DNA from 3 places in the Vibrio sp. 1402 genome. Region 1 is predicted to be linked to each of the others. Evidence: predicted binding sites of a transcription regulator. Region 1 holds the regulator's gene; each other region holds the start of a gene.

Region 1 (4,251 bases):
CGTCACTTTTTCGATTTAAAAACAGAGTTTTACCGGCTTTGTTTCTTAACGCTTTTACTCACCCCTCTTAACCCTTTGATCTTTTCCTGCAGCGGTAAAATCGTTATAACCAAATATTCTGAGCGGACACCATAATGCGACTGGTAACAAGAACTATTCTTGTTTATATTGTTTGTCACAGATTAGTTTTATAGGTTTTTTGAGTATGTACGTTTGTCTTTGCCATGGTGTCTCCGACAAAAAAATTAGGAAGTTGGCGATAGATGAAGGCGTAACAGATATTAAAGGAATCAAAAAGTGCACGGCATTGGGCAGCCAATGTGGTAAGTGCATCAGACAGGCCAAGGAAATTTTAGCGGAAACTAGTTACACGGAATTTAAACAAGCCAGCTAATTGCTGTAAGTATGCAGTAATTATTTGCCTTACATTTTGACACCTTCTCATTTGCTTCTACATTTAAATGAAGCCAAAGAGGAGGGTTTTGTCATGAAAGGCGATCCAATCATCATTCAACATCTCAATAAAGTGCTCGGTAACGAGCTCGTCGCTATTAATCAGTATTTTCTTCACGCCCGAATGTATAAAGACTGGGGCTTAAAGCACCTAGCAGACAAGGAATATCACGAATCTATCGATGAGATGAAGCATGCCGATCATCTAATTGAGCGTATTTTGTTCCTTGAAGGCCTACCGAACCTACAAGATTTAGGTAAGTTGATGATTGGTGAAGATACCAAGGAAATGCTCGAGTGTGACTTAAAGCTTGAAATGGCGGCTATTCCAGATTTAAAAGATGCGATTGCCTACGCTGAAGACATTCGAGATTATGTGTCTCGAGATCTCTTCCAAGATATTCTTGAAGATGAAGAAGAACATGTTGATTGGCTAGAGACGCAACTTGGCTTGATTGAAATGTCTGGTATTGAGAATTATCTCCAAGCGCAATACGTGGACGAAGAGTAACGATACTTTCTAAGTTTGCATACTCCAATAATAGTAAGAAGAAAGAGCACCTGACTCGAAAATCGGGTGCTTAACCCCGTTATCTGGTCTAATCTCTTTTATTATCGGCTTTTTAAGGATATTGCTCGCAATCTTGCCTATGAAGTTTGATTTCTATCCGATAGAATTTATGCCCCCTTACCTAAAAATAAAAAAGAGAAACGTCCATGTCTGAAGACAACCACCAAGCAGCCACTCCAGAAGAAGAACATCGCCAAAAAGCATTGGATTACCATGCTTATCCAACTCCAGGAAAGATTGCTGTCGAACTGACAAAGCCTGCGGAAACGGCGGGTGATCTTGCCCTTGCATATAGCCCTGGTGTTGCAGAGCCAGTGCGTGAAATCGCACAAAACCCGGATAACGTGTACAAGTACACTGCAAAAGGGAACATGGTTGCTGTTATTTCTAACGGTACCGCTATTCTAGGTCTAGGTAACCTAGGTCCACTTGCATCTAAGCCAGTGATGGAAGGTAAAGCGTTACTGTTTAAGCGTTTTGCAGGTCTTGACTCTATTGATATTGAAGTTAAGCACCGCACGATCGATGAATTTGTTGATACTGTTGCGAGCATTGCAGACACTTTTGGCGGTATCAACCTTGAAGATATTAAAGCACCAGACTGTTTTGAGATTGAAAAGCGTCTGATTGAACGTTGTGATGTACCAGTATTCCACGATGATCAACATGGTACTGCTATTGTAACGGCAGCGGGTATGCTGAATGCAATCGAACTTCAAGGTAAGAAACTTGAAGATTCAACAATTGTTTGTCTTGGCGCTGGCGCTGCCGCTGTAGCGTGTATGGAGCTTCTGATCAAATGCGGCGCAATGCGCGAAAAAATCTACATGCTAGATCGCAAAGGTGTGATTCACACTCGTCGTGATGATCTTAATGAATATAAGCAGCTATTTGCGAACAATACAGATAAGCGCACACTAGAAGACGTGATTGAAGGTGCAGATCTGTTCCTAGGTGTATCTGGTCCAAACCTATTGCCAGCGGAAGCGTTGAAGTTGATGGCAGATAAGCCAATCGTATTCGCATGTTCTAACCCGGATCCTGAAATCAAGCCGGAACTTGCTCACGCAGTTCGTGATGACTTGATCATGGGTACTGGCCGTAGTGATTATCCTAACCAAGTTAACAACGTATTGTGTTTCCCATTCATTTTCCGCGGTGCTCTTGATGTGCGTGCAAGTGAAATCAATGATGAAATGAAACTTGCAGCCGTTGAGGCGATTCGTGAGCTAGCAAAAGAGCCTGTACCTGAAGCCGTATTGAAGGCTGCAGGTGTTGATAAGCTAGAGTTTGGTGCGGACTATATTATTCCAAAACCAATGGATTCACGTTTGCTACCACGTGTTGCAAAAGCGGTTGCTCAGGCGGCGGTTAATTCAGGTGTAGCTCGTATCGAGATGCCTGAAAACTACATGGCAGAGTAATATATCTTTCAGATGTGATACACAAAAATGGGACGCTATTGCGTCCCATTTTTTATGTCATTCATTTGGCTCGAGGCAAGAGTTATTACCTGAAACCTCTTATCAGGCTTTTTTATTCTTCGTCGAATGACTCAAATTCGATGCCCATTTCCGTCATCAGCGCTTTTACTTCTGTTGGAATATCATCAGGACGGTCTTTACGAAGGTCTTCATCTGTCGGAAGTGGCTGACCTGTGTACGCGTGCAAAAATGCCTCGCATAGCAATTCACTATTGGTTGCATGGCGTAAGTTATTGATCTGACGGCGAGTACGCTCATCAGTTAGCACCTTTAAAACTTTTAGCGGGATAGAGACGGTAATTTTTTTTACTTGTTCGCTTTTTTTGCCGTGCTCTGCATATGGGCTAATGTATTCGCCATTCCAGTCAGCCATTGCACACCTTCATTTATGTAATCGGTTAAAAATAATTTAGGTGCTGATTTTAGCTGCATTTACCGCCATAAGCAAAGACATATAGACGTCTAGAAGTGTTGACGTCTCATTTTTTGACGAGTAAAGTGAACATAACAGCAAAGGAAGCGTGTTGATCACTTTATGTTACTCATTAGATATAGCGCATTCCTATTTAGAAGTCATTACCCGTGAAAGGATACACCCATGAGCACTCGCAAACCTGCGACCATTGCAGTACGCACTGGTATTGAATCAGACAGCCAATATCATGCTGTCGTTCCACCTATTTATCTTTCCACTAACTATGGTTTTCCTGCTTTTGGTGAAGTGCCCAAGTATGATTACACACGATCTGGTAATCCAAACCGCGGACTGTTGGAAAGTGCGCTATCTGAACTCGAGTCTGGAAAAGGAGCGGTTGTTACTAACTGCGGTACGTCGGCATTAAATTTATGGGTTTCCGCTTTTCTCGGCCCAGATGATCTCATTATTGCTCCTCACGATTGTTATGGTGGTACCTATCGTCTTTTTAATACCCGAGCTAACAAAGGCGATTTTAAGGTTCAGTTTGTCGATCAATCAGACGAACAGGCTTTAGATGCTGCATTGGCACAAAAACCAAAACTCATTTTGCTAGAAACTCCGTCAAACCCTCTGGTTCGCGTAGTGGATATTGCAGCTACTTGTGAAAAAGCGAAACAAATCGGCGCGTTAGTTGCGGTGGACAATACCTTTTTGACACCCGTGTACCAAAAACCTTTAGAGCTAGGTGCGGATTTTGTTATCCACTCCACAACAAAGTACATCAACGGTCATTCGGACGTAATTGGTGGGGTAATCATCACCAACACAGAAGCGCATGCAGAAGAGCTTGCATGGTGGGGTAATTGTATTGGTGCAACGGGCACACCTTTCGATAGTTACATGACACTGCGAGGTATTCGTACGCTTGCTGCTCGTATGAGAGTACATGAAGAGAGCTCACAGCAGGTACTAGCTTACCTACAGAAACAAGCGTTAGTTAAAACTATCTATCATCCAAGCCTGCCGGAACATCCAGGTCACGACATTGCTAAAAAGCAGCAAACGGGCTTTGGCTCTATGTTGAGTTTTGAGTTTGCTGGTTCGTTTGAGCAGTTAAAGGTGTTTGTGAAAGAGCTCCAACTGTTTTCATTAGCAGAGTCATTAGGTGGTGTAGAAAGTTTGATTTGCCACCCAGCATCCATGACGCACCGTGCAATGGGTGAGGAGGCGCTGGCGGAGGCTGGGGTCTCTCATCAACTATTGCGTTTGTCTGTCGGTTTGGAAGATGCACAAGACCTCATCACAGATTTAGAACAAGCGTTCGC
Region 2 (4,251 bases), on a different contig from region 1:
TATCGATCCAGAATTAGCGCTAGAGAAATTCAACCAACTACGCAGCACCTATCAAAATCTTCAATTAGCAATCAACGAGTACGGCTATAACAGCCCGAAAGCAACCGTTGCTAATGAAATGATGCTAGACGTATTCCGCGAGTTTCGTCTAACGCCTAAACAGTTTGATCACCTAGTGAATGAACTGCGTACTGCTATGGATCGCGTTCGTACACAAGAGCGTCTGATCATGAAGTCAGTGGTTGAATACGGCAAAATGCCGAAGAAATCATTCATCGCGCTGTTCACTGGTAATGAATCAAGTGAAGCTTGGCTGGATGAAGTTCTTGCTTCAGACAAGCCATACGCTGAAAAGATCAAACGTAACGAAGAAGAAATCCGTCGTTCAATCGCTAAGCTAAAAATGATTGAAGAAGAGACTTCTCTAAACGTACAGAACATTAAAGACATCAGCCGTCGTATGTCTATCGGTGAAGCAAAAGCTCGCCGTGCGAAGAAAGAGATGGTTGAAGCGAACTTGCGTCTTGTAATTTCTATCGCGAAGAAATACACCAACCGTGGCCTACAGTTCTTGGATCTGATCCAAGAAGGTAACATCGGTCTGATGAAAGCGGTAGATAAGTTCGAATATCGTCGTGGTTACAAGTTCTCGACTTACGCAACGTGGTGGATCCGTCAGGCAATCACTCGTTCAATCGCGGACCAAGCACGTACGATTCGTATCCCGGTACACATGATCGAAACGATCAACAAGCTAAACCGTATTTCTCGTCAAATGTTGCAAGAGATGGGTCGTGAGCCACTACCGGAAGAACTGGCAGAGCGCATGCAAATGCCAGAAGACAAGATTCGTAAAGTACTAAAAATCGCTAAAGAGCCTATCTCAATGGAGACACCAATCGGTGACGACGAAGATTCGCATCTAGGTGATTTTATCGAAGATACAACGCTAGAACTTCCGCTAGATTCTGCAACTGCAACTAGCCTTAAAGTGGCAACAAAAGACGTGCTTGCAGGTCTAACGCCACGTGAAGCGAAAGTACTTCGTATGCGCTTTGGTATCGACATGAACACTGACCATACTCTAGAAGAAGTTGGTAAGCAGTTCGACGTTACTCGTGAACGTATCCGTCAGATCGAAGCAAAAGCACTACGTAAACTTCGTCACCCAAGCCGCTCAGAGACTCTGCGCAGCTTCCTAGACGAATAATCGCAGCGCATATAAGCTTTTAGAAATCAAAAAAGGTGACTTTAGGTCACCTTTTTTATTATCTACTGTTCTAAGTGGATAAAAACTAAGCGCAATTGCCCTAGTTGGTATCTAGACACCTTGCAACGCTTCCCCTATAATCGTTGTCCTATTAAGGCCCCTTAGCTCAGTGGTTAGAGCAGTCGACTCATAATCGATTGGTCCGCAGTTCAAGTCTGCGAGGGGCCACCATATTTCGAAAGGCGTAGCAGGTTAATACCTACTACGCCTTTTTTGTATCTTATATCTTTGGGTACAGTTGCGGTAACTCGTCACTAACCTCGTAATAGCTTTTCCTCTTCCCCTCTTCTTTAACTATTATCTGGCTCTCTATACGAGCAATAGAAACAAAATGTCTGCTCGTGATTTAAACCATTGACCCTCAGACAACTTCTGATAGTATGGACGTATAGACGTCTAAAACAAAAAAATGGAGCTACAATGAAAAGTATTGGTCACTTAAAGAAACTAGCTTTGATTCTCACGGCAGTAGTCGGCTTAAGCGCTTGTGGAGAAAAAGATGACTCTGTCATTAAAGTGGGCGCGACAGTTGGACCACATGCACAAGTAGTCGAGGCGGTAGCGAAGGAGGCAGCAAAGCAAGGTTTGAATGTCGAAGTCATTGAGTTTTCTGACTACGTGACACCTAATGCCGCCCTTAGCGACGGTAGCATCGATATTAACAGCTATCAGCACCAGCCATTTTTAGACAACTTCAACAGTAGCCATAACGCCCAATTAGTATCAATTGGTCAGTCCATTCTTATGCGTATGGGGCTTTATTCCAATAAGTATCGCTCACTGCAAGAGCTTCCAAACAATGCACGTATAGCGCTTCCAAATGACCCTACCAACGGTGGTCGTGGTCTGTTGCTACTCGCCGATGCAGGTTTAATTGAGCTGAAACAGGGTGTTGGCCATAAAGCCGCCCTAACTGATATCACAAAAAACGCAAAATCATTTGAATTTGTCGAGGTAGATGCCGCTCAGCTACCAAGAACATTAGATGATGTGGACGCGGCTGCGATTACAATGAACTACGTAATGTCTTCTGGTTTAGATCCGAAGAAACAAAGTATCTATCTTGAAGCAAAAGACGCCCCATTAGCAGTCATGGTCATCGCCACTCGTGACGCAGACAAAAATAATGAAGCGTATAAAAAGTTCGTTTCTATTTATCAATCTCAAGCGATTCGTGATTATCTCGATCGCACTTTCAAAGGCACAATCGAAGCAGCTTTTTAATCAATAAAGCAGCGAATATTTTACCCCACGAATCAGATAGAGAAGAGGCTAATGTTTTCTCATAGCCTCTTCTTTTCATTACTCACTAAATCGACTCATTGTCGACTTTCAGCCTCTAACTTCATTGCCAAATAAGCTTGGTCAGCAGAAACCAATTCAGGACGGTTAATCAACTTCCAGAGGAAGTATGGTGGGATTAAAAATACGATGAAGTAGAGAGATTCATGGAAGAAAACATCGGCTATCGTTTGCTGATGCTCCCAAAGTGCCGTCAGTGCGAAGAGCTCTAACATCACGCCTAATACGCCAAAGACGACAGAGACAACAATCGCTAAACCCAGTAGTTCTCTAATAAAGTGCTTGTATGCCATGATACTAATTCCTTCTAGCAATAAGTCATACTAACTTACGCTCATAAGAAACAAGTGAGCTTGATTATTATCAAACTCACCTCATCACTGTTAAGAACTTAGTTTTATAAAAAAGTACTTGTATATAGCGTCATCGAAGACTGATTTCCCTATCACAGAGCATAGATACCTCTACAAATAGAAGGTGATGGAACGACCAACTATTGACTATATGAGCGCAACTTTAATCAGATAAGTAATATTGAACCGTCGATACCACTCGTACTTTCTTAATGTAAGGCGTGTTGCTGTCTCGGTCATAAATCGAGAACTGCCCTTGAGTTGCACGTTTGATCTTACCCAGTGAACTCTGTGAGTCTTTCGCAAATTTCTCAGCCACTTCACGCGCATTCTTAGTCGCTTCTTCGATCATGTCTGGCTTCACATCATTCAGCTTAGTAAAGCTGTACTCAACACGATTTGCATAAGGATCTTGGTTAAGCAAAACGCCTTGTTTTCCTAGCTCACCTATTTCATTGATTGCCGCTCGAACAACATCAACACTCTGGCTGTAAACCGTAACGGTTCGCGAGGCCAAATAACGATACTCAATGTCTTGCTCGCTCCCATATTGCTGTGCTTTTCTGTCAATGACCGCTGGGGAAGAAAGGGAAACGCTGGTTTCAGGAAGCCCTTTGGCACTTAGAAAGTCCAAAATCAAACGGGTTTGCTGGTCAATTTCATCAAACATGGCTCCCATATCATTACTCGCTAGAGTAAATTGAATCGGCCAAATCACCGTATCAGCAGGATACTCACGCTCCGACAAACCTTTTACTGTCACGACTCTTTCATAGGCTCGGTATTTCACCGCCGTCTGCTGCATAAAATAGCCAAGGATGCCAAGACCAAGTATCAAACTTAGCCCAATCCAAAGTGCTGCTTTATTGGAAACTCGTTCCATTATTTCCCCCTGATAAATATCAACTTAGCTTAATCTTTGTTCTAGATAAGATAGCCTATCTATTGTTTTAAGAGGGAGACATAACGCGAGTTTTGATTCATAGCACAGTGATATACCGTTTTCTTTAGTCAATAAAGCTTCATTGGTTTGTCACCAAAGGCTCATGCTTTTGCCTCTTAACTGTCATCTGTAATTTCTACTATCCAATCAGCAACTTGTACGCTGAGGTAAATATGGATAGTTCAACCCCTTTTCGTCTCCCTCGTAAAACGCCGTTTGGCATTGGTGAAAACGTTGCTGAATGGGCAACCGGTTTAAACCAGCTTGATAAGTTCTACGCTCAACGCCCCGTTAATGCCGATACCAAAACTTTTCTCCGCTTCACGTTGGATATTTTAGGTATCGATTATCGCATTGCTCATGGTTCACTCGACTCAGTGCCT
Region 3 (4,251 bases), on a different contig from region 1:
GGAAGCCAAGAATCAGACCACCGGTAATGATCGCAGGTAGCAGTGGTACAAAGATTTCTGCAAGGTGGGAAATACCACGCTCAACGATATTCATGTTTTGACGAGCAGCGTTCTTCGCTTCGTCTTTGCTGGCTTCACTTTTACCCGTCAGTCCGATCAGTACCTTGTAAACTTCATCCACTTCAGTACCGATAACCACTTGGAACTGGCCTGCGTTGGTAAAACAGCCCTTCACCATCGGTAATGCTTCTAACTGTTTCGTATCTGCTTTGTCCGTATCATTTAGAACAAAACGCAAGCGAGTTAAACAGTGACTTACACTGGCAATATTGTCCGGCCCCCCGACCAGCTCAATAAGACGCTCCACGTCTTTACGCGCAATCTTACTCATAACTTTGTCCACCCTGTATTGGATACATTCGATTCATCATTTTGTTTTTATAAATGGGAACATTCCCATTTCTTAATTTTAATATTGCCATCCGAAGGCAAAAAACAAAATGGGAACAGTCCCATTAATTGAGAGTGATCACAGTATAATTTTAGAGCAGATCGTTTTAGTGTGGGTCAATAAACGATAGGCTGTTGAGTAAAGTGAACCACTTCCTCATCGCCATTTAATTGATTGATCAGCATGTTAGCGGACTTCTCACCTGCAAGGGTGTAACCTGGGTCGACACTAAATACTTTAGGGAAAAGGAAAGAGAGCAATTCATTACCACCAACACCTGTCACAACCACGTCTTCACGTCCTAACTCTTGAAGACGCTTAATCACGCCCAACGCGATAGTGTCACTGGCGCACACGATGGCCTGAGTATCAGATTGAAGGACTTTGTCTACCAACTGATAAGCACTTTCATGGCTCAACTTACCCGTTTGGAAACAAGGTGTAATTTGCTTGCGTTGACACCAAGCTTTATAAGCATTTAGACGAGCTAAGCCAGTGGTTTTGTCTTCAGGATCAACACCAATATAAGCAATGCGAGATAAAGATTGCTGCTCAAGGTGAGACAAAGCCATGTCTATCACACCTTGGTTATCGTAGTTGATCGAGGAAACCATTTGCGTGTCCATCGCGATCACGACGATACGATTCCCCCACTCCGCCAATGCTCGCTCATCACATCCAGTAAAGCCAAACACGATCACCCCATCGACGTTGCGACGTTTAAGCACATCCAAATGTTCATTGGTTTTATCGCGATCGAATTGGCTCTCCATGATCACCGCATCATAACCAGCGGAATACAAAGCATTGAGCATTGTACCAACGGCGCGATTTTCTGATGGTGAATCTAAACGGGAGATGATAACCCCAATAACTTTTTGGCTGCCACCACGCATCGACTGCGCCGACTTTGATGGGACGTAGCCTGATTCACGAATGATTTGCTCTACCTTCTCACGCGTTTGCGGTTTTACCTTGGGATCATTGGTAAGCACACGGCTGACCGTCGATTTGCCCACGCCAGCCAATTTCGCGATATCAAGAATGGTGAGTTTTTTGCTCATAAGTGTTCAGACTAAAAGAAGGAATCAAACAAAAGGGAAGCAGTGGCTTCCCTTATCTCAGTCAGTAATGAAGATTACTTGTTTAAGTACGCAGGCACATCTGCAATGCTATCTAATACTACCGTTGCAATGGCTTCGCCCTGTTCCGTTACTGGCTTACCAGTGCGAACCAAAATCTTAGTGCCAACGCCTGCCGCTTCTGCTGCCATCATGTCTTCAGCTTTATCGCCGATCATCACAGATTTCTCCATGTCGATCTTCAAGAAGTCACGCGCAGAAATGAACATGCCTGGTTTTGGCTTACGGCACTCACAATCTTGCTTGTACTCGCCAATGCCATGTTCTGGATGATGTGGACAGTAATAGATACCATCGAACTCAACACCATTATCAGCAAAGTTCCAATCCATCCATTGAGTCAGAGACAAGAAACGGTCTTCACTGAATTTACCGCGTGCGATGCCCGATTGATTCGTCACTAACACTAGAAGGTAGCCTTTATCTTTTAGCGCTTTCGTCGCTTCAAATACACCATCAATGTACTCAAAATCGTGTTCGTCATGAACGTAGCCGTGGTCAACGTTTATCACGCCATCACGATCGATAAAAACAGCAGGTTTTGCCAAAACGTATTTCTCTATTAACTCGGTTTAATCAGATTATTACATACCTTATAAACTTCAACACTATCTAATTCATTCTAGGCCTCGACAAAACGGTTGATTTGTTGGGCAAGAATCGGTAAATCTGAGGGTGCCCCGCCGTCTACCTCCTGCTTGTTATCTATACATCTTGGTTTCAAAACAGAACACCCATACATTTAGACGTCTAGACGTAAAAATATCTATTGACTTCATTCTGCTTAACCCATAGCATCAACTGAAAATTGAGATAAAGCTCAACATTAAGTTCTGTCAAAGGCCGTTTTTGACAGCGAAGTTCCCCGTATCTTTGGGCAGGTTGAAACATGATAGAAATAAAAAACGTCAATAAAGTGTTCTACCAAGGCAGTAAGGAAATCCTTGCCCTGAAAGACATTAACCTACACATCGACAAAGGCACTATCTTTGGTGTTATCGGTTCATCAGGTGCTGGTAAAAGTACGCTGATCCGCTGTGTCAACATGTTAGAAGCGCCGACCTCTGGTTCCATCATCGTTGATGGTGTAGATCTAACCAAACTCAGCAAAAAACAACTAGTCGAAACACGCCGTAACATTGGTATGATCTTCCAGCACTTTAACCTGCTTTCGTCTCGTACTGTGTTTGATAATGTGGCATTACCCCTAGAACTGGCAGGTAAAGACAAATCGCAAGTCACAACAAAAGTAACTGAGTTGCTAAAGCTTGTAGGCTTAGCCGACAAACACGAGAGCTACCCATCTAACTTAAGTGGCGGACAAAAACAGCGTGTGGCAATTGCTCGTGCATTGGCATCCGATCCTAGCGTGCTGCTTTGTGATGAGGCCACTAGCGCACTAGATCCGGCAACAACTCAATCTATCCTTGAGTTATTGAAAGAGATCAACCGCAAACTCAACATCACGATTTTACTTATCACTCACGAAATGGAAGTCGTAAAAAGTATCTGTCACGAAGTAGCAATCATTGGTGGTGGTGAGCTGGTGGAAAAAGGCACCGTTGGCGATATTTTTGCGCACCCTAAGACAGAGCTAGCGCACCAATTCATTCGCTCAACGCTGGATCTTTCCATTCCTGAAGATTACCAAGCACGTCTGCAAGCAGAGCGTGTTGATGGCAGCTACCCGTTGGTTCGCTTAGAGTTTACTGGCGCAACCGTCGATGCACCGTTAATGTCGCAAATTTCTCGTAAATACAATATTGATGTGAGTATTTTGAGTTCCGACCTTGATTACGCTGGTGGCGTGAAATTCGGCATGATGGTCGCAGAGCTATTTGGTAACGAAGAAGATGACAACGCAGCTCTTGAATACCTGCGTAAGCACAACGTAAAAGTAGAGGTACTTGGTTATGTCCTTTAATACGATTTCTGAATGGCTGAGTTTAAACAGCAAACTACTTTTAGGTGCAACGTGGGAAACGCTTTACATGGTTGCGGTTGCCGGATTAGTCGGCTTTGCTGTGGGTATTCCATTAGGCGTAATCCTCCATATTACTAAGAAAGGCGGCCTACTTGAAAACACCAAACTAAATAGCGGCTTAGGCGCTATCGTTAACATTGGTCGCTCAGTGCCATTCCTCGTACTGATGGTTGCGATTATTCCAGTGACAAAAATGCTGGTTGGAACCTTTATCGGTACAACCGCAGCAATCGTCCCACTGACTATTGGCGCCATTCCTTTTGTCGCTCGTCTTATTGAAGGCGCTTTATTAGAAGTACCGACAGGCTTGGTGGAAGCAGCGCAGTCAATGGGGGCGACTCCAACACAGATCATCACAAAAGTTCTACTACCTGAAGCAATGCCGACTATTGTTAACTCAGTAACGATTACCTTGGTCACTCTCGTTAGCTACTCAGCTATGGCGGGTACGGTAGGCGGCGGCGGCCTAGGCGACGTAGCCATTCGTTACGGTTTCCACCGCTACGATGTAACTATCATGGCCGTGACTGTCGTGATGTTGATTGTTCTAGTACAGATTATTCAGTCTATCGGCGACGCAGTGGTGCGCCGTGTAGACCACAGATAAGCATCAAAAATACAAATTATAAGGAGATAAAGATGAAATTTAGCCTTAAAGGTCTTTTGACTGTAGC

The links. The regulator MetJ, encoded in region 1, represses methionine synthesis genes. The targets are predictions, from matches to a motif close to TTAGACNTNTANANGTCTAA.
Region 2: a site for MetJ is predicted at 1,651-1,670, ahead of R7044_RS08075 (MetQ/NlpA family ABC transporter substrate-binding protein). Genes of this name have one in related genera too.
Region 3: a site for MetJ is predicted at 2,336-2,355, ahead of metN (methionine ABC transporter ATP-binding protein MetN). Genes of this name have one in related genera too.

Annotation. Positions count from the first base shown of each region.
Region 1 is NZ_JAWOWE010000018.1:198-4,448, forward strand. Features, by position in the region: gene R7044_RS21760 ((2Fe-2S)-binding protein) at 206-394, shown strand; gene bfr (bacterioferritin) at 488-964, shown strand; gene R7044_RS21770 (malic enzyme-like NAD(P)-binding protein) at 1,171-2,448, shown strand; gene metJ (met regulon transcriptional regulator MetJ) at 2,561-2,881, opposite strand; gene R7044_RS21780 (O-succinylhomoserine (thiol)-lyase) at 3,107-4,251, shown strand, end outside.
Region 2 is NZ_JAWOWE010000003.1:362,607-366,857, reverse strand. Features, by position in the region: gene rpoD (RNA polymerase sigma factor RpoD) at 1-1,210, shown strand, start outside; tRNA gene R7044_RS08080 (tRNA-Ile) at 1,366-1,441, shown strand; gene R7044_RS08075 (MetQ/NlpA family ABC transporter substrate-binding protein) at 1,691-2,494, shown strand; gene R7044_RS08070 (hypothetical protein) at 2,590-2,865, opposite strand; gene R7044_RS08065 (SIMPL domain-containing protein) at 3,089-3,808, opposite strand; gene R7044_RS08060 (lysophospholipid acyltransferase family protein) at 4,042-4,251, shown strand, end outside.
Region 3 is NZ_JAWOWE010000010.1:158,360-162,610, reverse strand. Features, by position in the region: gene treB (PTS trehalose transporter subunit IIBC) at 1-391, opposite strand, end outside; gene treR (trehalose operon repressor TreR) at 568-1,515, opposite strand; gene gmhB (D-glycero-beta-D-manno-heptose 1,7-bisphosphate 7-phosphatase) at 1,590-2,141, opposite strand; gene metN (methionine ABC transporter ATP-binding protein MetN) at 2,483-3,517, shown strand; gene R7044_RS18070 (methionine ABC transporter permease) at 3,507-4,184, shown strand; gene R7044_RS18065 (MetQ/NlpA family lipoprotein) at 4,217-4,251, shown strand, end outside.